Regions from separate parts of the Zooshikella ganghwensis genome, predicted to be linked through region 1. Evidence: predicted binding sites of a transcription regulator. Region 1 holds the regulator's gene; each other region holds the start of a gene.
What was found. Region 1 encodes sigma-54, which starts transcription at its own class of promoters, with help from an activator protein. Its sites were predicted from a motif close to TGGCACNNNNNTTGCTNT; they were not measured.

Region 1 (6,032 bases):
ATGACTGGAAACCCTCAGTCAACCCTTGCCAAAGCTGCCGATGTGAGCCTTGATGTATCAATTAAAAGAGAAGCCTGTCCTCTGGACTTAGCACCAACAGCAAGTACCACAGCCGCATTAGTAATGGGTGATGCATTAGCAATAGCCTTACTTGAAACCAAGGGATTCACAGCAGAAGACTTTGCCTTCTCGCATCCTGGCGGTAGCCTAGGTCGAAGACTCCTGTTAAAAGTCGCAGATATTATGCATCAAGATGATCGCTTGCCTGCTGTTCGCTCAGGTACTTCGCTAAGAGATGCCTTACTGGAAATGACTCAACAAGGCTTGGGGATGACCGCTATTGTAGATGCTGATGGTTTACTGCAAGGAGTATTTACTGATGGTGACTTACGCCGAGCACTTGACCAGAGTGTTGATATTCAGCAAGCCACCATTGACAGTGTAATGACAGCAAAGTGCAAAGTCGCTCAAGCAGATATGCTCGCAGCACAAGCGCTCAACATTATGGAAAAGCACAAAATTAATGGTTTGATTGTGGTCGATGACAACCATAAAGCCATCGGTGCACTTAATATGCATGACCTTTTACGCGCAGGTGTAGTATGAACTTACAGCATTTAGCCACAAAAGCCGCTGCGGTTCGTTTGCTGGTATGTGACGTTGATGGGGTACTGACTGATGGTCGACTTTACTTTACAGAAGACGGCCAGGAATTTAAGACATTTCATACTCTGGATGGTTTAGGCTTCAAACTTTTGCAGCAAACTGGGGTCAAAATCGCTATTATCACTGGCCGAAAATCCAAAGTTGTCAGCCAGCGTATGGCTGCACTTGGTGTCGATATTGTTTATCAGGGGCGTGAAGACAAGCTGGTCGTTTTAAAAGAAATCCTTGAACAGCTTGAACTCACACCTGCACAAGTGGCCTATTTAGGAGACGACTTACCCGACCTCCCTGCAATCCGTTATGTTGGTCTGGGCCTAGCCGTTGCTAATGCAAATCCAACGGTAAAACACTATGCAGCTGGTGTCACCCAACAGCTTGGTGGACTTGGAGCTGCTAGAGAAGTATGCGAGTTTATAATGGCAAGCCAAGGTACGCTTGATGCCCAGCTAGCTCCTTACTTATGTTGTTAACATGACGCAACTGTCTTTGACTTCTTAACGCTATGAGCTTTGTTCACCATGGGCTTAAAACGTATTACTACACTGACATTATTACTCATACTGGGGTATGGCTTGTTTACTTTTTTAAACCAGCCAGATGCATTTAACTTAACCGCACCTAAAAGTGATAAAAAAGAAAATACTGCAGTTTCTCCAGATGTTTTTATGGAGTCTCCTGTTATTACCCAATATACAACAAAAGGTGAGCAAGACTACGTTGTTGTTGCTGAGAAAGTAAGTCACTTTCCTCATAATGATATTTCACTGATTGATCAGCCTGATATTTTGATTACGCGAAAACAAAGTAGCGACTGGCATACGACCTCACGGCAAGGAAGGATACTTCCTGGTGGAGATGTGATGGAACTCTGGGATAATGTCGTAATTAGGGAACAGAAAACAACTGGAAATCCTGGCATGATTATAACCACAGAGTTTCTGACTGTTTACGCAGAACAAAATCAAGCGAAAACCAAACGTCCAGTAACCATTAAAACTGACAACTCAGTTGTAAACGCGGTCGGCATGAATGCATATTTAGATGAGGAGCGTGTGGAGTTGCTATCCAATGTTAGGGGAACATATGAAGTGCAGGATTAACCTTTTCACACTAGGACTACTTTTTAGCCTTATAAGCCAGCAAACAGCCTGGGCTTTACCTGCTGATAGAGAAAAACCAATTCACGCAAAGTCTGATAGTGCTAATGCCGAAAAAGATGGTGTGCGTATACTGACGGGAAATGTTGTCATTACTCAAGGCACCATAAAAATTACTGGTCACAAAGTCACCATTTATACCGACAAACAGGGAAATATCAACAAAGTGATTGCTCTGGGTAGCCCAGCACACTATGAAGAAAAGCCTGAACCTAACAAAGAACTGATTCGCGCCTATGGCAAGCAAATCAACTATATGATTCCTCAAGAAAAAGTTGAAATTATTGTTAATGCTAAATTATTTCAGGAAGGCAATAAGTTCACAGGCAAGCGTATTGACTATAACATGAAAACCCAAACTGTGAATGCTAAAGGCGACTCTTCAAAAGCTGGCGGCAAGCAACGTGTTGAGATGATCCTGCAACCTACAAAGACGAAGTAACTCTATGCCCGTTCTACAAGCCACAAACCTGGCCAAAAGCTATAAAGGTCGTCAAGTTGTCAAAGAAGTCTCACTCCATATCGAAAGTGGTCAAATTGTTGGTCTACTTGGTCCAAATGGTGCGGGAAAAACAACCACTTTTTATATGATTGTTGGCTTGGTTCGATCAGATCATGGTCAAGTGCAAATAGATGAACACAATATTACACATCTACCCATGCATGGCAGGGCACGTGCAGGAATTGGTTATTTACCACAAGAAGCGTCTATCTTCCGCAAGCTGACCGTCAGCGAAAATATAATGGGTATTTTGGAAACCCGTAAAGACTTAAATCGTCAACAACGAGAAGAAAAACTTAACCATCTGCTTGAAGAGTTTAATGTCACTCACCTCAGAAATAGTATGGGTATGAGCTTATCAGGTGGTGAGCGTCGACGAGTTGAAATTGCTCGTGCACTGGCGACTGAACCCTCTTTCATTCTACTGGATGAACCTTTTGCTGGGGTTGACCCCATCTCAGTAAATGATATAAAAATGATAGTCACTCACTTAAAAGAAAGAGGCATAGGTGTACTGATTACGGATCACAATGTTCGAGAAACACTTGATATTTGTGAGTTAGCCTACATAGTAAGTGAAGGACAAATAATCGCTCAAGGTACAGCGAGTGATGTAATGGCCAACCAAAAAGTCAAGGATGTTTATCTTGGACATCAATTCAAAATCTAAGACAAGTAGCCTGGTCGCGCATATAATGTGTTAATGTATGAGATGCGGCCACTCATCATTATCACTCACTGTTTACTGAATAATTAATGTGGCAGCATTATTTCACCACAACGACAGGTAATGTTAGTGGCATACTAATAGATAAACTTTAGCATTTGCTTTGTTGCAGTGTAGGTAAATCAACTAACTATGAAGCCATCCCTAGTTTTAAAAATGGGCCAACAGCTGACAATGACCCCCCAGCTGCAACAGGCCATTAAACTACTTCAGTTGTCTACGCTTGACTTGCAACAAGAAATTCAGCAAGCCCTAGACTCAAACCCTTTGCTAGAACTTATTGAAGATACCTCTGATACTGGCTCAAATAGCGAGTCCAGTGACTCTTCTGATGAACATCAGAATGAGCTTACTCAACAAGCTTCCTCAAACTCCAGTAGTGACGACAACAGCACTGATACAGCCAACACCTCTTCCCAAGATCAAGAAAACGAAAGCAGTGATTCACTCTATGAAGACCAATGGGCTGAGCAAATCCCTTCTGAACTATCGGTAGATACTGCCTGGGAGGATGTGTATGACTCATTACCTCCTTCGACTGGAAACTCATCGTCCGGCTCCGATGAAGACTTTGACTATACCGCCAGAAACAGTACAGCAGAAACTATTCAGTCGCACTTACATTGGCAGCTTAACCTTACCCCCTTAAGTGATAACGACCGACTTATTGCAATAGCAATCATTGATGCTGTGGATGAAAGCGGCTATTTAACCTGTAGCCTTGAGGATATTCATGAAAGCTTTGATCCAGAGTTAGAAATTGACCTGGACGAAGTGGTTGTTGTACACCGATTATTAAAGCAGTTTGACCCGGTTGGTGTTGCCGCGCGTGATTTAAAAGAGTGCCTGTTAACTCAGTTGACGCAACTCAGTGCAGACACACCTTTTCTGGAAGAAGCAAAGCTAATTACCCAAAAGTATCTCCATTTATTAGGCAATCACGACTACAATCAACTTATGCGAAAAGCAAAGTTGAAAGAAGAGCAGTTAAAGCAAGCGATTTTGCTAATACAAAGTTTAAATCCACGGCCTGGCTCTGTTATTCAAGACGAGAACTCTGAATATATTGTTCCCGACGTTATTGTCCAAAAAAGAAGTGATCGTTGGACTGTAGAGCTAAATACGGATGCCACTCCCCGTCTTCGCATCAATGCCAGCTACGCTTCATTAGTCAAACGTGCAGATAGTAGCTCTGATAATACTTACATTAAAAATCACCTTCAGGAAGCCCGCTGGTTCATTAAAAGCTTGCAGAGCCGTAATGAAACATTAATGCGTGTAGCCAGCTGTATTGTTGAGCATCAAAAAGGCTTTTTAGAGTATGGTGAAGAAGCCATGAAGCCTTTAGTGCTTCATGACATTGCTGAAGCGGTTGGTATGCATGAGTCAACCATTTCAAGAGTAACTACTCAAAAATATATGCACACCCCTCGTGGTATATTCGAACTGAAGTATTTTTTCTCCAGCCATGTTAGTACATCATCGGGTGGAGAGTGCTCATCAACAGCAATCCGAGCCATCATAAAAAAATTGATTGCGGCGGAAAATGCACGAAAACCTTTATCAGATAGTAAAATAGCCAAGCTTCTGGAAGAACAAGGAATAAAAGTGGCAAGACGAACTATCGCCAAGTACCGAGAATCACTTTCTATTCCACCTTCTAACGAGCGAAAACGGTTGGTGTAAAAAAGCGTTATAGGGTGACAAACACCCCAGTTAGCCCCTTTTCAAGGAGGGGAGTGTGGAGTCAGTAGTAGTACACAGTTTCTACTGATAGACTGTAAATCGGATCACCTAGGAGATCGATGCATGCAAATAAACATTAGTGGTCACCACGTTGATATTACCGATCCGCTGCGCCAATATGTCATCAATAAATTTGAGCGTTTGGAGCGGCACTTTGATAACATTACCAATGTGCAAGTCACTTTAAGTGTCGAAAAACTTCGACAAAAAGCTGAGACCACTTTACATACACGAGGTGCAGATATTCGCGCTGAAGCGGAATCTGAGGACATGTATGCAGCGATTGACATGCTTGTCGATCGGTTGGATCGTCAACTTCTAAAACACAAAGAGAAAAACCTTGACCGTTTACAGGGCGCAGGAGCCCGTTAAACTGGCGATTGCTGGAGACTGTAAAAACGCAATGAAACTCGAACAGATTCTTGCCCCGGAGTGCACCGCTTGTGATGTTGAGGGTGGCAGCAAAAAAAGAACGTTAGAGCAAATTGCAGATATCCTGGCCGGATTCCGGCCAGGCATAGGTGCTAGCGAACTTTTTGATAGTCTTATTACCCGAGAGCGATTGGGCAGCACTGGATTTGGCAAAGGTATTGCCCTGCCCCACTGCCGATTAACTAACTGTGATAAACCCATGGCAGCCTTACTAAAACTGCGTGAACCTATTGAGTTTGATGCTATGGATAATCACCCTGTTGACCTAATTTTTGCACTTGTAGTCCCTGAAGAAGCCACCTCAGAGCATTTGGCGATTTTGCAACTTGTTGCCGAACGATTTGAAAATGCCAGCTTCAGAAACCGGTTACGTAATGCTCAAAGCAACCATGAGCTTTTTGAGCTTGCTATTGCTCCTCTTCCCAATTAACAAGCCACACACAACCAACTTATTTTAGCGTTTCGTCTTTATTTACACTAAATGACGGACTTCATTGTAGCTTGGCTACAACAAGAAGCTGTCATTTTGGTGTACACTATACTTGCTGTGTAATAATAATATGGCGCAATTAACTAAAGCCGACTCACTACCAGGGTACAGATTAAAGTCGTATGAAACTTGTTATCATTAGCGGTCGATCAGGTTCAGGCAAAAGTACGGGACTACATGTTCTTGAAGATCAAGGCTTTTTCTGTATTGATAATTTACCCCTGGTTTTACTTCCCGATTTAGCGAAAGAGCTGCAAAAGGCGTATTTAGACCGAGTAGCTGTAAGTATTGATGCTCGAAATATACGACAAG
Region 2 (6,032 bases), on a different contig from region 1:
AACACGCAGTGCAACGTTATGGATTAACTCTCGCTCTAAACGCTCTTTGATATTACGGCTGGTGACGTATTTACCATCACGCCCCGCAAAAGGCGAGTCATTGACTTGAAAGGTCATGCTCACAGTAGGCTCATCTACTGTTAACGCTGGTAACGCTTCAGGGTGGTCAGGATGACAGAGCGTATCAGAGATATTCAAGCCATCAATACCGGTAATACAGACAATATCACCTGCAGATGCTTCAGCTGTATCAACACGTTCCAAACCAAGATATCCCATTACATTCAATACCTTGGCATTACGCTGCTGACCTTCACTGGAAACCAGTTTGACAGGCATATTAGGCGTTAATTTACCGCGGGTAATTCGACCAATCCCAATAACACCTACATAGCTGTTATAGTCCAACGCAGAAATCTGCATTTGGAAGGGACCCTCCACATTAACATCCGGTGTAGGCACATTGTTTACGATCATCTCAAACAGTGGTGTCATATCATCAGCCAGCTGGTCAGGCTCTAAGCCTGCTTTTCCTTGAATGGCAGAGGCATACATTACAGGAAAGTCCAGCTGCTCTTCAGTAGCCCCCAGGCGGTCAAACAAGTCCAGTACTTCACCCACTACCCACTCAGGACGAGCACCTGGACGATCGACTTTATTTACCACCACAATAGGATGTAATCCTTGCTCAAATGCTTTTTGTGTAACAAAGCGTGTTTGAGGCATCGGGCCATCAACCGCGTCAACCAGTAAGAGTACAGAGTCCACCATGGATAGTACACGCTCTACCTCACCACCAAAGTCAGCGTGTCCTGGTGTATCTACAATATTGATATGGTGATCTTGCCACTCTATCGCGGTATTTTTGGCTAAGATAGTGATTCCACGCTCTTTTTCCTGATCATTGGAATCCATGATCCGCTCTGTACCCATATCTTTGCGCTGCAGCGTACCAGACTGCTGCAACAATCTATCCACCAGCGTAGTTTTACCATGGTCAACATGCGCAATAATGGCTATATTCCGTAACTTCTCAATCACAAGACAGTGCCTCAATAAGGATTACCCGGTCTTACTGGACTGCAATGAACAAACCAACAGACAAACGCTTAGCTTTATACCCAAGAGTTCTGCGTAAAGTATAAGCTCATTACTAACATAACGACTAAGTAGCGATACGTTTTTACCCTTCACACTCCCTTCTGATGAAAGAATATGTGACATTTCAACCGGCAAATAAAATGTGCCATATCTTAACCGCAGATATGTCACCTTCAACTAAAAAGCATTAAAAATTTATAATAATGCCCATCGTAGTGGGCATATTTGACAAACAGCGTGAGTTATTTAGCAGGACGATACACTTTAACATTTTTATAGCCCTCATCGAGCAAATGCAGTGCATGTAATTGGCTCATAACCCCTTTTTCACAGTAGAGATAATAGTGCTGATTACGATCCAGCTCTGCAAATACACGACTCAGCTGATAAAAAGGTACCGTTTTCACTTCATGATCCAGTTCAAGCGGTTTATTTTCCTCTTCATCAGGGTGGCGAATATCTATCACGATAGCCTGCTCAGGTAGCACTTCATCAATTTGCACTTCATGAATCTGCCGGTCATCCTGCATGACTTCATGAATATTCACCGCACTTGCACTATTAATTGCCTGCTCAAGCACAGCAAAATCAAATACCTGCTCTTCTCTTGAAACTTTTTCGGGTTTAGCCCGAGTTGTAGGGTTAACCGAAATCACTCCACAGTACTCAGGCATATGCTTCGCAAACTCTTCTGTACCTATTCTGGCGGCAGTATCAATGATGTCCTGCTTATCCATTGTAATCAAAGGTCTCAGCACCAGCCGATCCGTAGCCTGATTAATAACCCCCAGATTAGGTAAGGTTTGACTGGAGACTTGAGAAATAGCCTCCCCTGTTACCAGTGCATGAACATCCAGATTCTCAGCGACTTTATCAGCAGCACGCAACATCATTCGCTTGAGCAAAACGCCCATGTAGGAGTTATCTACTTTGGTGAGTATTTCTTCCACCACCCCCTCAAAAGGCACGGTAATAAATTTCACACGGTGGGATGCACCATATTTGCTCCAAAGATAATAAGCAACTTCCTTAACGCCTATTTCGTGAGCATGACCGCCTAAATTAAAGAAGCAAAAGTGGGTGAGGACACCTCGCTTCATTGTCAAAAAGCTAGAAACGGTTGAATCAAACCCACCTGAAATCAGAGACAAGACAGCATCCTGCGTACCTAATGGGTAGCCACCAATGCCAAGGTGCCTTTCACGAACGATATACAGCTGTTTATGATGAATTTCGATACGTACAGTAACGTCAGGGTTTTTGAGTTTAACAGAGCAATCTTGCACACGCTGCAATAGCCCACCACCGACATAACGCTCGACCTCAATTGATGAAAATTCATGATGTCCATTACGCTGGCAACGAACGCAGAATGTTTTGCCTCGTATGGCTTCACCCATTACTTGAAAAGCTTTTTCAGTAATGTCATCTAGATCAACCAAAGGAAAATCAACGACTTCCAAAATATGACAAATGCCGGGGGTATGTTGGAGCTGCTCTCTAATTTGTCGACATACCTGCTTGTCTTGCTGTTCAGTAGATATAATGATTTTGTCCCATGTACCCGTCACATCGATACCAGGATCAATAGGCCGTAATAAGGTTCGGATATTACGTCTTAGCTGCTTAACAAAGCGCTGCCGAACCGGCTTACTTTTAATGGTTATCTCTGGAAAGATCTTTACAACAAAATTCATGGGCAAAATTCATGGATGGTCAATAAAAATGTAGCAAAACATTATACAAAATCTGGCTATTATCAGCACCGTTAATCTATCTTGTATTTTTTCATTAACACCGAAGACACATGCTACTCATTGTATGTTCGAGCATTGAGTGCTCTGATAACGCTCACTCTCGGCCAAGGAATGGATCATCCGTGAATCATTAAATAGCCAATTGGTTTAAAAAAGCACTTTTTAAGTGCATAAATCAATATATTGCACTAAGTTTGTGCATATAGTGAATCGACTCACCCCCAATTCTGGTGCATTTACTCACCAAATAAGGGTGTTTATCTGAATGGCACACTAATTGCTGTCAAGGTAAACATCTTTTTATGGGGGCTGTTCGCGTTTTACTTAAACTGAGTAGCCAAAATCATTACGGGCAACTCTGCAAAATAACAATAGCAGTGTCCCGCTGGGTATACCCCTCTGGAGGAATTGCAATGTCAGAGCATACGCTGAACCTTATCAAGGAACACGAAGTTAAGTGGATAGATCTTCGCTTTACCGATACACATGGTAAAGAGCAACACGTCTCAATGCCTGTGAGTGAAATTGATGATGAGTTCTTTGAATCAGGTAAGATGTTTGATGGATCATCCATTGCTGGCTGGAAGGGAATCAATGAATCAGACATGATTCTGTTGCCTGATGACAGCAGTTCTGTACTTGACCCTTTCACTGATGAAACAACCTTAATCGTTCGCTGCGACATCATCGAGCCAGCCACCATGCAAGGTTACAATCGTGACCCGCGCTCTGTTGCCAAGCGTGCCGAAGAGTATCTGAAGTCTACCGGCATTGGTGACACAGCATTCTTTGGCCCAGAGCCTGAGTTTTTTGTGTTTGATGATGTGAAATGGAAAGTCGATATCTCTGGCTGTAACTACCACATCAACTCAGAAGAAGCACACTGGGCGTCATCTGAAGTCTTTGAAGGCGGTAATATTGGTCACCGTCCCAAAGTAAAAGGTGGTTATTTCCCTGTACCACCGGTTGACTCTTGTCATGACCTACGGACAGCCATGTGTTCTGCAATGGAAGCAATGGGACTTGCCGTTGAAGTTCATCACCACGAAGTAGGTACTGCAGGCCAAAATGAAATAGGCGTTAAATTTAATACACTGGTACGCAAAGCTGACGAAGTGCAAATCCTCAAATATTGCGTACATAATGTTGCGCATGCCTATGGTAAAACCGCTACTTTTATGCCGAAACCATTAGTAGGCGATAATGGTAGTGGCATGCACTGTCACCAATCAATCTCCAAGCAAGGCGAAAATATTTTTGCAGGAGATGGCTATGCTGGCCTTTCTGAAACAGCCCTTTACTACATTGGCGGCATTATCAAGCATGCGAAAGCACTCAATGCTTTCACTAACCCTGCTACTAACTCCTATAAGCGCTTAGTACCAGGATTTGAAGCGCCTGTTATGCTTGCCTACTCTGCACGTAACCGCTCTGCTTCTATCCGTATTCCTTACGTGAATAGTCCAAAAGCACGCCGTGTTGAAATTCGTTTTCCTGATCCTGCTGCAAACCCATATTTAGCATTCTCTGCAATGCTAATGGCTGGTCTTGATGGTATCCGTAACAAAATTCACCCTGGGGATGCTGCAGATAAAGACTTGTATGATTTACCTCCAGAAGAGGCGGCAGAATACCCAACCGTTGCAACAAGTCTTGAAGAAGCATTGATTGCTTTAGACAGAGACCGTGAGTTCCTAAAAGAAGGTGGTGTGTTCAGTGATGACCTGATTGATGGCTACATTGACCTTAAACGGTCTGAGTGTGAGCGTTTAGCTCAAACCACTCACCCTCTTGAGTTTGATATGTACTACAGCGTGTAATTCAGCTTTTAGAAACAATGCTGCAAAAGGGCTACTATCATGTAGCCCTTTTTATACGATACAGCTTATCTTCTGTTCAGCTCTCCTCTTCTTCCTTGACACGTCCTTGATATGGTTCATCGTTATAATTACTGGTAAATCCCCATCTAGGACAGAACGCTTATGTACAACATAAATAAAGTGGTGAGCAAAGGGCTACAAACAATCGCTTTTCTAAGCTGTTGCCTCTTGTTACTGACAGGTGCAGACAAGATTTATAAAGAAACTGATGAACAAGGCAATATTATTTTTACGGATGAGCCTAAAACCAAAAACCCTGAAAAAATTGACGTCAAGCCTGTAACAACTATCTCTCTCCCCAAACCAGCTGCAAGCTCAAAAGATACATCACAAGATGACAGCGAAAGCTTTACCTATGACTCATTTACCATTACTTCACCTAAAAATAATGAAACCATCCGTGACCCGGGCAATTTCAAAGTAACAGCAAAAACCTCTCCTCGCCTCAAGCGGGGTCATAAGGCACAGGTTTTTCTGGATGGCGCATCCAAGGGCGCAAAACAAAAACTACTCAGCTTTTCAATAAGTAATGTTGAAAGAGGAACGCATACTATTGAAGTAAAGCTTTTTGATAGCAAAGGTAATGAGATTCAATCTGCCAGCACCACAGTACATGTTAAGCGCACAAGCATTCAAAACCCTAACCACCCCCAAAATAAACCTAAGCCCACCCCAACTCCGGCCCCAGCCCCCAGCAATAATAGTGGTAGCTAATATCAAGCAAGATAATCTATCGAAACCATTCGCAAAAATGCATCCTTGCACTAAAATAGTGCAAGGATGATTTCAGCACTGACAGCCTGCCTTTGTCCAATCAGCTTATCATTACAACTGCGTATCATTGCTGCTAAACCACTTAGTACTTAGAAACGCATGAAGTTCACCAACTACTGCAACCAGAAAATAAAATTTGTTATAAGTATTTATCTCTTAATAACCTTTTTGGCCCCAATTTTGCGTTACTAACGGGCAAATTTTGGTTGGCTTTGAACCTTTAAATATGAAGTGCCCATTAACCTATTAGCAATACAACAAATCACCTTGGATAACCTAACAATTCTTAATAATTTAACGACTGCAGTGGTAGTAATTGACCACCAATTACAACTCAGTTACATCAACCATGCCGCAGAAGTGCTGTTAGCGGTCAGTGGGCAACGTATTCAGCATAAAGCTTTAGAAGATCTGTTCCGAAATGCTGATGAGTTTCAAGCGAATCTTCTACAAACCTTAAGCAGCGCTCACCCACTCACCAAACGAGAGGCCAAACTCACACTCTTTAATGGACAACAGC
Region 3 (6,032 bases), on a different contig from region 1:
ATTAATTCAAATACTGATGATGCAGTAATAGTTCAGGCAATTACTAACTTAGCGCATAATTTGAATTTAAGTGTTGTGGCGGAGGGTGTCGAAAACCAGGCTCAAGTTGATGTACTGACCAAAATGGGTTGTGATCAGCTTCAGGGTTTTTTTTACAGCCCTCCAGTACCCATTACCACATTTTGCGAACGTAGTACTGATGAGTTAGTAGGTTGTATAGTTTAACTCTTTTACATTGAAACGGTACGATCCAGTTTTCGATAGCCTAAAGCTTCTGTGATATGACTCACTTGTAACTGTTCACTCTCCATTAAGTCAGCAATACTACGAGATACTCGCAATATTCTATGATAAGCCCGAGCAGATAAGCCCAGCTTTTTCAAGGCATTATTAAGCAAGTGCTGAGCATCTCCAGTAAGCGAACAATATTGCTCTATTTCTTTTGCACTTAGCTCGTTGTTCGCCTTTCCTTGTCGGTTTATTTGTAGCTCTCTTGCTTTTATTACACGTTGCTGAACCTGTGAACTACTTTCTACATTTAGTTGTGAAGCACGTTGAGTAAGCAAACTATCTGGCAATGCGGCAACCTCAATATGCATATCAATTCTATCCAGTAATGGGCCAGAGAGTTTACGACGATAGCGGCTTATTTGTTGAGCAGTACAGCGGCATGCTTGACGACTATCACCCAGGTATCCACAGGGACAAGGGTTCATTGCTGCAACCAGCTGGAACCTGGCAGGATAAGTCACCTGTCGGCTAGCACGAGAAATCACTATTTCTCCTGACTCCATTGGTTCACGCAGGACTTCTAATACCCTTCGGTCGTATTCTGGTAGCTCATCAAGAAATAAAACGCCATGGTGAGCTAACGATATTTCTCCTGGTTTGGGGCTACTGCCTCCACCCACCATAGCTATCGCAGATGCCGTGTGATGTGGTGCTCGAAAACTTCTATTTAGCCACTCGGTAATAGGTCGAGGTTTTTGAGAGATTGAGTTAACTGCTGCGACTTCCAGTGCTTCTTTTTCTGTTAAGGGAGGCATAATGCTTGGCAATCTGCTGGCTAGCATGGTTTTTCCTGTTCCAGGAGGTCCAAAAAACAGGAGGTTGTGGCCACCAGCGGCGGCTATTTCAAGAGCACGTTTTGCCTGAGGTTGTCCTTTTACCTCTGCAATATCACAGGAGGTCTTTGATTGAGTAAGTGTATAGCTTGCAGTACTTGCAGTAAATGGTGTAATCACCTCGTCATCCTGCAAGTGTTGGCAAAGCTGGTTTAAGCTGTTAATGCCTAACAAAGTACAGTTTTTAACAAGACTGGCTTCTGCACAGTTTTCTTCAGGAATGACAAGTTTTCGATTGCTGAGCTGGCACTGAACGGCTGCGGGTAAAATACCTTTGACGGGGCGAACCTTTCCAGATAAAGCAAGCTCACCAATAAATTCATAATCTACCAGTTTGGCTGGGGCAATTTGTCCTGAGGCAGCTAAGATACCTAAAGCAATAGCTAGGTCAAAGCGGCTGCCTTCTTTTGGAAGATCGGCCGGCGCTAAATTAATAGTGATACGCTTGGCAGGAAATTCAAAGTGCGTATTTAAAAGGGCACTGCGCACGCGGTCTTTACTTTCTTTAACCGCTGTTTCTGGTAAGCCCACGATAGCCAAGCCAGGTAGGCCATTTGAAAGGTGGGCTTCAACTGTAACAAGAGGGGCATTAATACCAAACTGAGCACGTGTATACACAACAGCCAGAGACATAAATCATCCTTGCAGGCTCACTAATAAAGAGGAGGGTAGTTTAAATTTTGTACAGTGAGACTGCTAATAGGAGGATGAAAGACTGTGAACTCGTAAAATAGCCACAAAAAAATGTGAATTAGTGGCTGTTTGAGAGAGTTTAATAAACGCTTTACTAAGTTTTTAAAGCCAAATTAATGGTCTTTTTCTTTTGGCGATGAAGGTTGAGAAGCATTTTCAATAATAAGTGTTGATTGTTCTTCTGAGGCTAGGTGTGCTTCTAGGGCAGCAACTTTCTTTTCAAGCGCTTCCAGCTTTGCTCGGGTATGTTGTAATACCGCCAGCTGATCTTCAAACTGCTCTCTTGTTACTAAGTCTAATTTAGCAAAAGCCGTTTGCAGAAGGATGTGAATATTATTCTCAAGGTCTTTTTGAATTTGTGGCTTTTCACCTGACATAAGCTGCTGCACTTTTTCACCAACAGTGCCGCTGATTTGTTCGCTAAGAGATTGAATAAATGCTTTGTTGATCATGCTTAAGCCTGTTCTGTTGAGTGTGCACGATTAAGGAAACATACGTTACTTATGCTACAGGGCAGTAATGAATGCGTTGTTACTTTAGCATAGTCATGTTGCAAGAAACTATGTGTAGCTGATCATTTAGAGTGCATGGCACAGGCTATACCTCTTCAAATTATTAGCTATAGAGCTGAGTGATCATAAAAAGAGCAAAGCTTTTTAGCTTGAACCAAATTGGTGCATATTCTCTGCTTCTCCCCCTCTTGTTGGCTTAATAAATATCGGCTAACTCCTTGAAATAAAAGTATGAATTTTATAGATGGCACATATCCTGCTGGTCACTTGTTGTTAAACATATGCTTATTCAAGAAGTGCTCAGCTTTATGTGATGACTTTATTTATCTCTGCTGAGTGTACGAGTAGGAAACGAATCAATAACCACTTGATGTTGATGGAACAAGGGGGTTTGGCAAAGGAAGCCTTGTGCTGTTAGCGCTAAGTTATGTGAAGGGTTATAAATCTACTTGTATTTAGGTGTTAGGCTTATATAAATTGCATAAATAACTTGCCCCAGCCCCCCCATGGGCAAGACATAAAACTGCAGGAGATTAAAATGAAATTAGTTTCGGCAATCATTAAGCCATTCAAGTTAGATGATGTGCGAGAAGCCCTTTCTGAGATTGGCGTTCAAGGTATTACAGTTACTGAAGTGAAGGGATTTGGACGACAAAAAGGTCACACCGAATTATATCGAGGGGCTGAGTATGTTGTGGATTTCTTACCTAAGGTCAAAATTGAAATTGCGATTGGTGACGAGATGCTGGACCAAGTGATTGAAGCGATATCAAGTGCGGCTAATACGGGAAAAATTGGCGATGGCAAAATATTTGTGGTTGCCCTTGAGCAGGCAGTGAGGATTCGGACTGGTGAGACAGGGACGGATGCTATCTGAGCGTGTCACCGGGTAACGTTATTTAAAGCCTAAAAGGGGGGCTGATTGTGGAAAACTTAACTCAACTGTCTTATGCGCTCGATACGTTTTACTTTCTAGTATGTGGTGCACTAGTCATGTGGATGGCTGCGGGCTTTGCCATGTTAGAGGCTGGTTTAGTCCGAGCTAAAAATACCGTCGAAATTCTAACCAAGAATATCGCACTTTTCGCTGTAGCATGCACAATGTACCTGTTGTGTGGCTATGCCATTATGTATCCAGGAGAAGATGCTGCAGGTGGTATTTTACCTGTATTAGGGACACTCATCGGTGATGAGCATACAGCAGAAGCTGTATTATCTAGTGAGGGGTCAACTTATTATGCGGCACGTTCTGACTTCTTTTTTCAGGTTGTCTTTGTAGCAACTGCAATGTCCATTGTTTCTGGTGCTGTTGCAGAGCGTATGAAACTGTGGGCATTTTTAATGTTTGCGGTAGTACTAACAGGATTTATTTACCCCGTTCAAGGCTTTTGGAAATGGGGTGGTGGCTTTTTGCAAGAAGCTAAGTTTCAAGATTTTGCTGGCTCTGGTGTAGTGCATATGTGTGGTGCTGCAGCTGCACTCGCGGCTGTCATTTTACTGGGACCACGTAATGGTAAATATGGAAAGAAAGGTGAGGTGAATGCCATTCCTGGAGCGAATCTGCCTCTTGCGACGTTGGGTACCTTTGTATTGTGGTTGGGCTGGTTTGGTTTCAACGGTGGCTCTCAGCTCAAACTGACAGGCATCGAAAATGCTAATGCGGTTGCCCAAATATTTGTTAATACAAATGCTGGCGCTGCGGGTGGAGTAATAGCAGCATTGGTAACGGCTCGTTTACTGTTTGGTAAAGCAGATTTAACCATGGCTTTGAATGGTGCGCTGGCAGGTTTGGTAGCAATTACCGCTGAACCTTTAACACCATCAGCACTAGGTGCAACATTAATTGGTGGCATTGGTGGTCTACTGGTGGTGTTCTCTATCGTAGCCTTGGATAAACTTCACTTGGATGACCCAGTTGGTGCTATTTCTGTGCATGGTGTGGTTGGTATTTGGGGTCTATTAGCTGTACCTCTGACTAATAGCGATGCAACATTGCTTAAGCAGTTACTAGGGATCGTGACGATTTTTACCTGGGTCTTTGGCTGTAGCTTTGTGGTGTGGTTTTTCCTGAAGAAAATAATGGGTATTCGTATCAGTCAAGAGGAAGAATACGAAGGTGCCGACATTGCGGAGTGTGGTATGGAAGCCTATCCTGAATTTACCAGTAAATAAAATTGTGAATATGGGATGGCCTTTAATGAATCATCATTAATGATCGTTTGAGGCAATAATAACAGCTACTAAGCTAGTTATTATAAAAGGAGGCTAATGCCTCCTTTTTTATTAGGTGCTCATATTCATCTGTCAGGATAGGTTTTTATGTGGGTACAGAAAATTGTTCAACTGACACCAAGGGAACGAGGATTTCACATAGTGACTGAGGAGCTTTTACATGAGCTACCAGAAGTAAGCATGATGAAGGTAGGGCTATTGAGCTTGTTTATGCAGCACACATCGGCATCTTTAACGGTTAATGAAAATGCAGACCCTTCAGTCAGAGCTGATTTTGAGTCACACTTAAATTACTTAGTACCCGAAAATGCTGAACACTTTCAGTCTCGAGGTCATGGCGCTGATGCGACGCCAGCGCACTTAAAAAACTCACTGGTAGGTTTTTCGTTGGTTGTGCCTGTTTCACAAGGGCAGTTGGCTTTAGGTGCCTGGCAAGGCATTTATCTTGGAGAACATCATACCCATGGAAGTAGTCATCGAATTGTAGCAACGCTTTTTGGAGAAAGTTTCGACAAGTAGCTTAAAATAGGCGTAATGTTTCAGCATATAAAATAGTTTACTTATAGGTATAATAATTAAGTTGTAATGAATAAATCATTACAATAAGTCTAAAAATGACCTATAGGTGAAATTATGAATATAAGGGCAAATGGATTTATAGAGTGCCTAAAAAAGTACGAATACATTCTCAAAGCTTTATTTATAATTATTCCACTAAGTTTTCTTTCACTCTCAACTTCAGCTGACAATTCAAATATAAAAAACGCTACTGACGATATAAGCATTCACTGGCAAGTAATTGATAACTTACAAGACAGTGCAAATAGTTTTACAGCAAAATTAACCATAAAGAATAATGGTAGCCAAAGTTTAACCCACCAAAACTGGCGTATCTATTTTAACTTTGTACGAGAAATACTAGCATATTCGCCTAATGACACGCTTTCCATTAAACATGTTAATGGTGATTTATTCTATATTGAGCCAAAATCTAGATTTACAGGCATAAGTATTGGCGAAGCGCTGACAGTTCAGCTAACCGCACAGTATTGGGCAATCAGTAAATCAGATGCACCTGCGGGTTTTTATCTTGTTCCCAGTAAGAATAGCCAACCTATTCTGATTAACGATGTCGTTATTGCAGATCATACTTCAGACAAGCAAACTAAGCGGTTTGATGGGGACCGTTGGCCGGTTGATACGGCTGAGGTTCGTTTTGACAGAAATCGTGAACTACTGGCTATAGATACGCCAATACTTGCAAATAACCACAGTAATAGTACGTCACTGGTAATACCAAGTCCTGCTGAAGTGCAAAAGACAGAGAATCAACAACTGATGATCAATCAGCCAATAACGATTGCATTTAGTGATGAATTTCGTAATGAAGCTGAGTATTTAAGAAAAATGCTCACTGTTGAGTTAGACTGGCCTGTCAGTTTTGCAAAGCGATGTGAATATAAGCCTTTTA
Region 4 (6,032 bases), on a different contig from region 1:
ACAAGCTTGATCTATATGATGAAAACCATAATAGGTGGTTGTTTTCATTATATTTGAAAATTCATAAGCAATATCATACAGTCTGACATGTTTGTAGCTTCTTGTTTTAATAAGCCGACGAAGCTTTTTGTTGTGTTCTTCAGTGATTTCTTTTAGTTCATTAAGCTTTTCTGGTTCATGATGAATGGCAAAGGGTGTTGTACTTAACAAGGGTAGGTTAAAAACTAATACATTATTGGCACCCGCTAATAAGACTTTAGTGATGAGCTGATCGATTGCAAGCATAACGCTACCACTATCACGCCAGCCATTAGTCATATAATCATTTGCGCCAGCCCATATTATTACCAAGTCATTAGACCTGAACTGATTTTCTTTCGTATACTGATTAAACTCAAAATCGAGATTGTTAATAACTTGATAAGTTGGGTTCCATGATTCTTTTTCATAAGCAGCAGCAGTAGCTCCACCTTCAGCCTCATTGATGATTGTTACTTGGCTACTATACTTTTCCTTTATTTTCTCTTTTAAAAAGTCAACCCAGATAGGGCCATCAGAAAATCTACCTTCATGATAGGGTGGACTAGAAGGCAACCAACCTTTCGACTTTTGATACATTTTTCCTGTATCACTTAAACTATCGCCAAATATGATGATACGTTCAATCGATAATCCAGCTTGAGTGGAGTAACTTATCAGGAGTAAAAAACATCCAAGCAGGTATTTAATGAGCTTAATGTTATTTTTAAAAGAACATGTAAAGAGTGTCATGATGCTTTTTTTTATAGTCATGAGTAACGCTTACTTTAAAGAGTTGGTTAAAGCGCTTAACGATGCTTTACTTAAATATACCCATAATGAATCATTTTTAGGTGTCAAAATAAAGTGGTATATACTCACAGTGAAGGGTTATTTAGGCGAGGCCACCGAGCGATGAAGCCCCAGGAGTTTAGATAAACTAAATGACTGGGGTGAAGAGCGATGGTAACAAAGCCTAAAAATCATTCGCGAAGAGTATATCAGCACCGTCTGTTAATGAAGAGTATGAACAGGACGAAAGACTAATTTAATTAACAATAGAAAAGAATAACTAAATTTATTAGAATTTATAAAACTAAATCTACTTCAACAAACGTAAAGTAAATCCTTTATTTAGTCTTGCTGCTTTTTAAATTGATGAAGGGGGTTGTAGAAATATATAAATATACTTGTTACTATTAAAAGTTCAATTTATATAATAAGATTAGTTTTCACTAATTTGGCGCTTCATCTTGAAGCAAACCCATACAGCTAGGTTTGCAAGTGGAGGATAATGCTTGAGGAGTAATATCAGCATCTTTTGAAAGAAACTGCTTTGCCTCATAAATTTTACAGCATGGAGCGCTCAAACAAATAAGTGTAAAACTTACTTGCTAGCTCTTTATGTGTTGCTGTCGTTGGATGAATTTTATCCCAAAACAAATAGCCATCACAACTTTCTGGTGCATCACCTGCAGGTTCAATTCGCTGGGGGCCAGATTTTTTAGTCTGTATCTGTGGTAAAGCATCCTGAAGCATCGGGTTATTTGTGAATGCTGGGTTTTGAAACAGTAGTGCTAGCTCTTCGGCTGACATTTGATCCATTGGTTTCAAGGATAAATAGTCTGAATGATAATCGTCAATATAAGGCATTGTGTTTTTACCTTTAATAAAAGGTCTCCACACATATCCTTTTGTATAACAGGCTTGTGTTGTATTTGTTAATGCATATTGTTCAGGGTTGCTCATCATATGATCTAATAATGACTCAATATCAAATACTTTAACCTTTTCATTGTCATATTTTTTTATGAGTTGAAGTAAGCGGTTATTATGCTCTCTTGTAATCTTGGCAAGTTCACTTAACTTTCCAGGAAGTTTTTTGTGAGCATGTGGTGTAGTATCTAATCGAGGTAGGTTAAATGCTATGACCTGGCTAGCATTACTATTTATGGCGTGATTGAGCAAGTTATCTATAGCGGATAAAACTGTATCGACACTTTCTTGTTTCTGATTTAAGTAGTCATTACCACCTGCCCAAACTATGACCAAATCACCAGTTCTAAAGTAATCTTTGCTAAGAAATTGTGAGAGCTCATTACTGAGTGTATTTATGAAAAGTGTTACAGGACTATCTGTAATGTCATATGTGGCTGCTGTTGCCCCCCCTTCTGCCTCATTGATAATGGATATTGGGATATTATCTTGCATTAATTGACTTTTCAGGTAGTCAACCCAGACTGGTCCATCAGAAAAACGACCATCATAATAGGGTGGGCTAGAAGGTATCCATTTTAAGGATTTTTGATACATTTTCCCGGTATCACTTAAACTGTCACCAAAAACAACAATACGGCTAATTGTTGGTTGTGCTGCAAAAGCGGAGTTCAGAAGTGTAGCTGCGGTAATAATAAGCAGGAAGTGTATTAGTTTTTTCATATTGTTAAATTTATGTAGTTATTGTTAGTTATGAAAATAGGTTAGTTTCTAAGGTACGCTTCTAATTGCGTTTAAAATATAAGCTGCTGGGTAAAAAAGACTCCGTAAGTTATTACCTCCTTTGTAATTGATTAGTAAATGTCTTGTTCTTCCATGACTAAGATGTGGGTTTTTGATATACCCTCATGACAAATTACATTAAATGAGAACTATTAACAAATTATTGATTATTTATGTAAGTGTCTTATAGCGTTATTCTAAGTATTAGAGAATATGCCTGAATAGGATTAAAGAGTGTAATCCTTGTTTAAGATAAATGTTGATATTTTTTACAAGTGAAAAAGCTGCATATTGATTAAAAAACATTCAGAAACATGGTATTTCGTTAATAAAGAAAGCTTTTTGTGATCAATATGGCAAAAATGAACTACTTATATTAGTTTTTATTTGGGTACTGATTTTACAGTTTTAATACATCTAACAGCTATCTATTCAACCCTTAGGCAGTTTGGGTAGCTATTATCTAAATAAGGTAATTAATAAGAGAAAAATTTTTGCTTTAATACCAATGGCTTGTATGCATATCTAAGATTATTCCTTTTAGTTAACTCTTTTTTTAGCCAATGTTCCTGAATGTGGCATCTAGATTGCTTATCAGAAATCGCAATGAAAAATATGCTGATTATTTGGTTAACTAATAAACAGTAGATTAAGTCGTTTTAAGCAGTAAACAAGGAATAATCATGAAAAGAATCGTGAGTGCAGTTGCTTTAGCCGTATGCTGCATTGGAAGTGCACATGCAGGCTTACTTTCTGTTGAAGGTGGGGTGACAACGCGTCTACCAGGTAGTCATAATCCTAATACTGGTGAAACCAGACCTGGAATGTCCGTTATTCAAGGGGCTAATTTAAAAGCAACTGCAGCAGTGAAACTGACTTACACGTACCTAGGCTATGAAGCCTCGTGGCGTAATTTATTTGGCTCTATTGGTGGGCAGTTTGTAAATAAATCTACAGCAAAGGGTACGCAAATTACTGAAGTATTGTCTGATGCTGGGTGGTTGAATTTCAATTTCAGAACACCGAAGGGAACAGTTAAAAATGGTTCCAATAACAGCGCAGGTTCATTTAAACCATCTTTCTTTGTTGCCTATGCAGGGCAGAATAGCTACTACATAGGTTTGAATGATGATGGTGGCAGTATTGATCGTGACTATGATGACATGATTCTGAAGGTAACAGCTGTTGCCTATAATACGCCCAAACCGCCAAAGCCTCCTAAACCACCCAAGCCACCTAAACCTGTACCAGCGCCTGCACCTATAGTGCTTTTAGGACTAGGATTACTAGGCCTTACCCTTAGGAAAAAGAAGTAATTCCTGAGGCGCTGTATATACCGCAGAGATGATGTTGCATAAAAAACCCGCTTAACGGCGGGTTTTTTTGTTATAGAGACAGTGAGTCATAATAGAATTAAGGTGGGATAATTTTTTCGCTAAGTATACAAGTGGTATTAGCAAAGGCTTGGTGCACTAAAGTTATTGATATCGTCTTTATTGCCAATTGCTATATAAAATCAAATATAGTTGTGATGTTTGTCACATTTATTGGTTTTCCTGCGTGGTTAACCATTTTCATTTCGGAAATTACATAATTAAATCACGGGCCTTGCTCATTTAAATGTGAACTGTTTCCGGTAAAAATAGGCGCCAGCAAAATGAGTAGCAAATTTCATCAGCTTTGCTGGTTTAAAAGTATAGATGTCGGTGAAGCTCTCTACCCTTAAATAAAGGGTATCCACCTTATTAATTGTCATTTGAACATAAGATGCTTACGTGGTAATTGCGGTTAATGAGTATCTTATGGGCAATGATGAATGGGTTTTAAGTTTTGATAAGCAGGTACTTATCAAATTTAAGGTTGTTAGTACGCTAGCATGTGGGACTAAGATATGCGATCTAAAGTAATAGCACTGAGTTTTCTGTTTTTATTGAGTGGGATAGCTAATGCCCAGACTATTCAATTGGTGACAGAACCATTTCCTCCACTCAATATGACAGTTACCTACAGTACGTTTGGTAAGAACGATAAAGTAACAGGCTTTGCCACTGAGATTGTTCGTGAAATGTTCAATCGTGCCAATGTAGATATGGAGCTGACTTTATATTCAAGCTGGGATCGTGGTTATCAAAAAGCAGTCAAGAAAACAAACTATGGAATTTATTCTGCTTTTCGTACCCCAGAAAGGGAAAAAGATTTTAAATGGGTTGGTCCTTTATTTAAAGAAGAATGGATCTTATTAGCCCCTAAAGGATCTAGTATCAAAGTAACTAGCTTACAGGATATGAAAAAATACCGTATTGGTAGCTATGAAAATGATGCTATTTCTGAATTTTTAGAAAAGAAAGGCATTAAAGTAGAAAAGGCTCAAAATGATGTAGTCAATGCTACTAAAATTAAGCTGAACAAGATTGATGCTTGGGCAACCAGTTCATTGTCAGGTCCATTTATTGCGAAGCGCCATAAATTAGAAGATTTGGTTGTTGTTTATACATTTAATAGTAGTGGTCTTTGGTTAGCCATGAATAAATTTACTGACGATGACACAATTAATCAATTAAATACTTCCTTAAAGCGCATGGAGCAAAATGGAAGCATCGAAAAAATAATCAACAGCTACTTATAACTGTTATTCCTTCCTAAAAAAGTAGCAATGATTCTCCCTCTTATAGTTTTAAGGATGTAAGAGGGAGCGTTTTTTCCTTCTCGTAAAATGTATATTCACTTGATATTGAGAGACCCTTTGTTGAGGGGGGGCTTATATCGTGCTGTGGATAACCTGTATAAAAAGCTGTGAATAACTTCGCTCACCTGATGCTTTGCTCATACCTTTAAGCTGACATCTATAAACGTATGTCATTGCATTTTGTTTGTTACATGGTAACTTGCCACGTCTTTAGTGGTTAATTGTTAGCAAATGCTTTCATTGCAAATAGGGTTGAAGTTGTGGGTGAAGTGCGCGAACAGTTTAAAAGCCGGTTCGGGTTTGTCATGTCTGCAGCAGGCGCAGCAGTCGGCTTAGGTAATATCTGGGGATTTCCAACTCGGGCTGCTGAAAATGGTGGAGCCGCTTTTTTATTAGCGTATATCGTACTGATAGCGTTACTTGCCTATCCCATGCTGGTTGTAGAAATTACGATTGGGCGTTTTGGCCGTTCCAACCCGTGGGATAGCTTACGCATGTTAGACCGCCGTCGTGTCAGCTTATGGCTATCAAGTATAGCGGGTTTAGGCACTATTCTTGTGCCAACCTTGGTTATGACATTTTACTGCATCGTGGCGGGCTGGTTTTTATGTTATATGCTGGCACCCATCGCGAACATACTGCAGCTAACCTCACTTGCTGAGTGGCTTACCGACTTTAGCACTTCACGTAACCTTACAGCGGCGGCCGTCTTTTATATTTTGACCATTGCCATTGTGCAAAGTGGTGTACGTGACGGTGTTGAAAAGTGGTCTCAACGGCTGATGCCAGCATTATTTATACTGTTTGCTGCGCTTATTGCATATTTGCT

Region 2: a site for sigma-54 is predicted at 3,125-3,142, ahead of glnA (glutamate--ammonia ligase). Genes of this name have one in related genera too.
Region 3: a site for sigma-54 is predicted at 2,575-2,592, ahead of glnK (P-II family nitrogen regulator). Genes of this name have one in related genera too.
Region 4: a site for sigma-54 is predicted at 3,094-3,111, ahead of KHS79_RS14080 (PEP-CTERM sorting domain-containing protein). Genes of this name have one in related genera too.

The regions. Positions count from the first base shown of each region.
Region 1 covers NZ_JAEVHG010000002.1:418,409-424,440, forward strand. Annotated here, with positions in the region: gene KHS79_RS05680 (KpsF/GutQ family sugar-phosphate isomerase) at 1-606, shown strand, start outside; gene KHS79_RS05685 (KdsC family phosphatase) at 603-1,136, shown strand; gene lptC (LPS export ABC transporter periplasmic protein LptC) at 1,185-1,766, shown strand; gene lptA (lipopolysaccharide transport periplasmic protein LptA) at 1,750-2,265, shown strand; gene lptB (LPS export ABC transporter ATP-binding protein) at 2,270-2,995, shown strand; gene KHS79_RS05705 (RNA polymerase factor sigma-54) at 3,185-4,738, shown strand; gene hpf (ribosome hibernation-promoting factor, HPF/YfiA family) at 4,862-5,170, shown strand; gene ptsN (PTS IIA-like nitrogen regulatory protein PtsN) at 5,139-5,660, shown strand; gene rapZ (RNase adapter RapZ) at 5,843-6,032, shown strand, end outside.
Region 2 covers NZ_JAEVHG010000022.1:51,425-57,456, forward strand. Annotated here, with positions in the region: gene typA (translational GTPase TypA) at 1-1,041, opposite strand, end outside; gene thiI (tRNA uracil 4-sulfurtransferase ThiI) at 1,344-2,798, opposite strand; gene glnA (glutamate--ammonia ligase) at 3,272-4,678, shown strand; gene KHS79_RS22000 (DUF4124 domain-containing protein) at 4,841-5,452, shown strand; gene glnL (nitrogen regulation protein NR(II)) at 5,780-6,032, shown strand, end outside.
Region 3 covers NZ_JAEVHG010000018.1:106,327-112,358, reverse strand. Annotated here, with positions in the region: gene KHS79_RS20540 (putative bifunctional diguanylate cyclase/phosphodiesterase) at 1-225, shown strand, start outside; gene KHS79_RS20535 (YifB family Mg chelatase-like AAA ATPase) at 231-1,757, opposite strand; gene KHS79_RS20530 (accessory factor UbiK family protein) at 1,931-2,269, opposite strand; gene glnK (P-II family nitrogen regulator) at 2,868-3,206, shown strand; gene KHS79_RS20520 (ammonium transporter) at 3,254-4,501, shown strand; gene KHS79_RS20515 (secondary thiamine-phosphate synthase enzyme YjbQ) at 4,649-5,080, shown strand; gene KHS79_RS20510 (family 20 glycosylhydrolase) at 5,195-6,032, shown strand, end outside.
Region 4 covers NZ_JAEVHG010000009.1:139,300-145,331, forward strand. Annotated here, with positions in the region: gene KHS79_RS14070 (SGNH/GDSL hydrolase family protein) at 1-792, opposite strand, end outside; gene KHS79_RS14075 (SGNH/GDSL hydrolase family protein) at 1,369-2,457, opposite strand; gene KHS79_RS14080 (PEP-CTERM sorting domain-containing protein) at 3,201-3,833, shown strand; gene KHS79_RS14085 (substrate-binding periplasmic protein) at 4,409-5,143, shown strand; gene KHS79_RS14090 (sodium-dependent transporter) at 5,464-6,032, shown strand, end outside.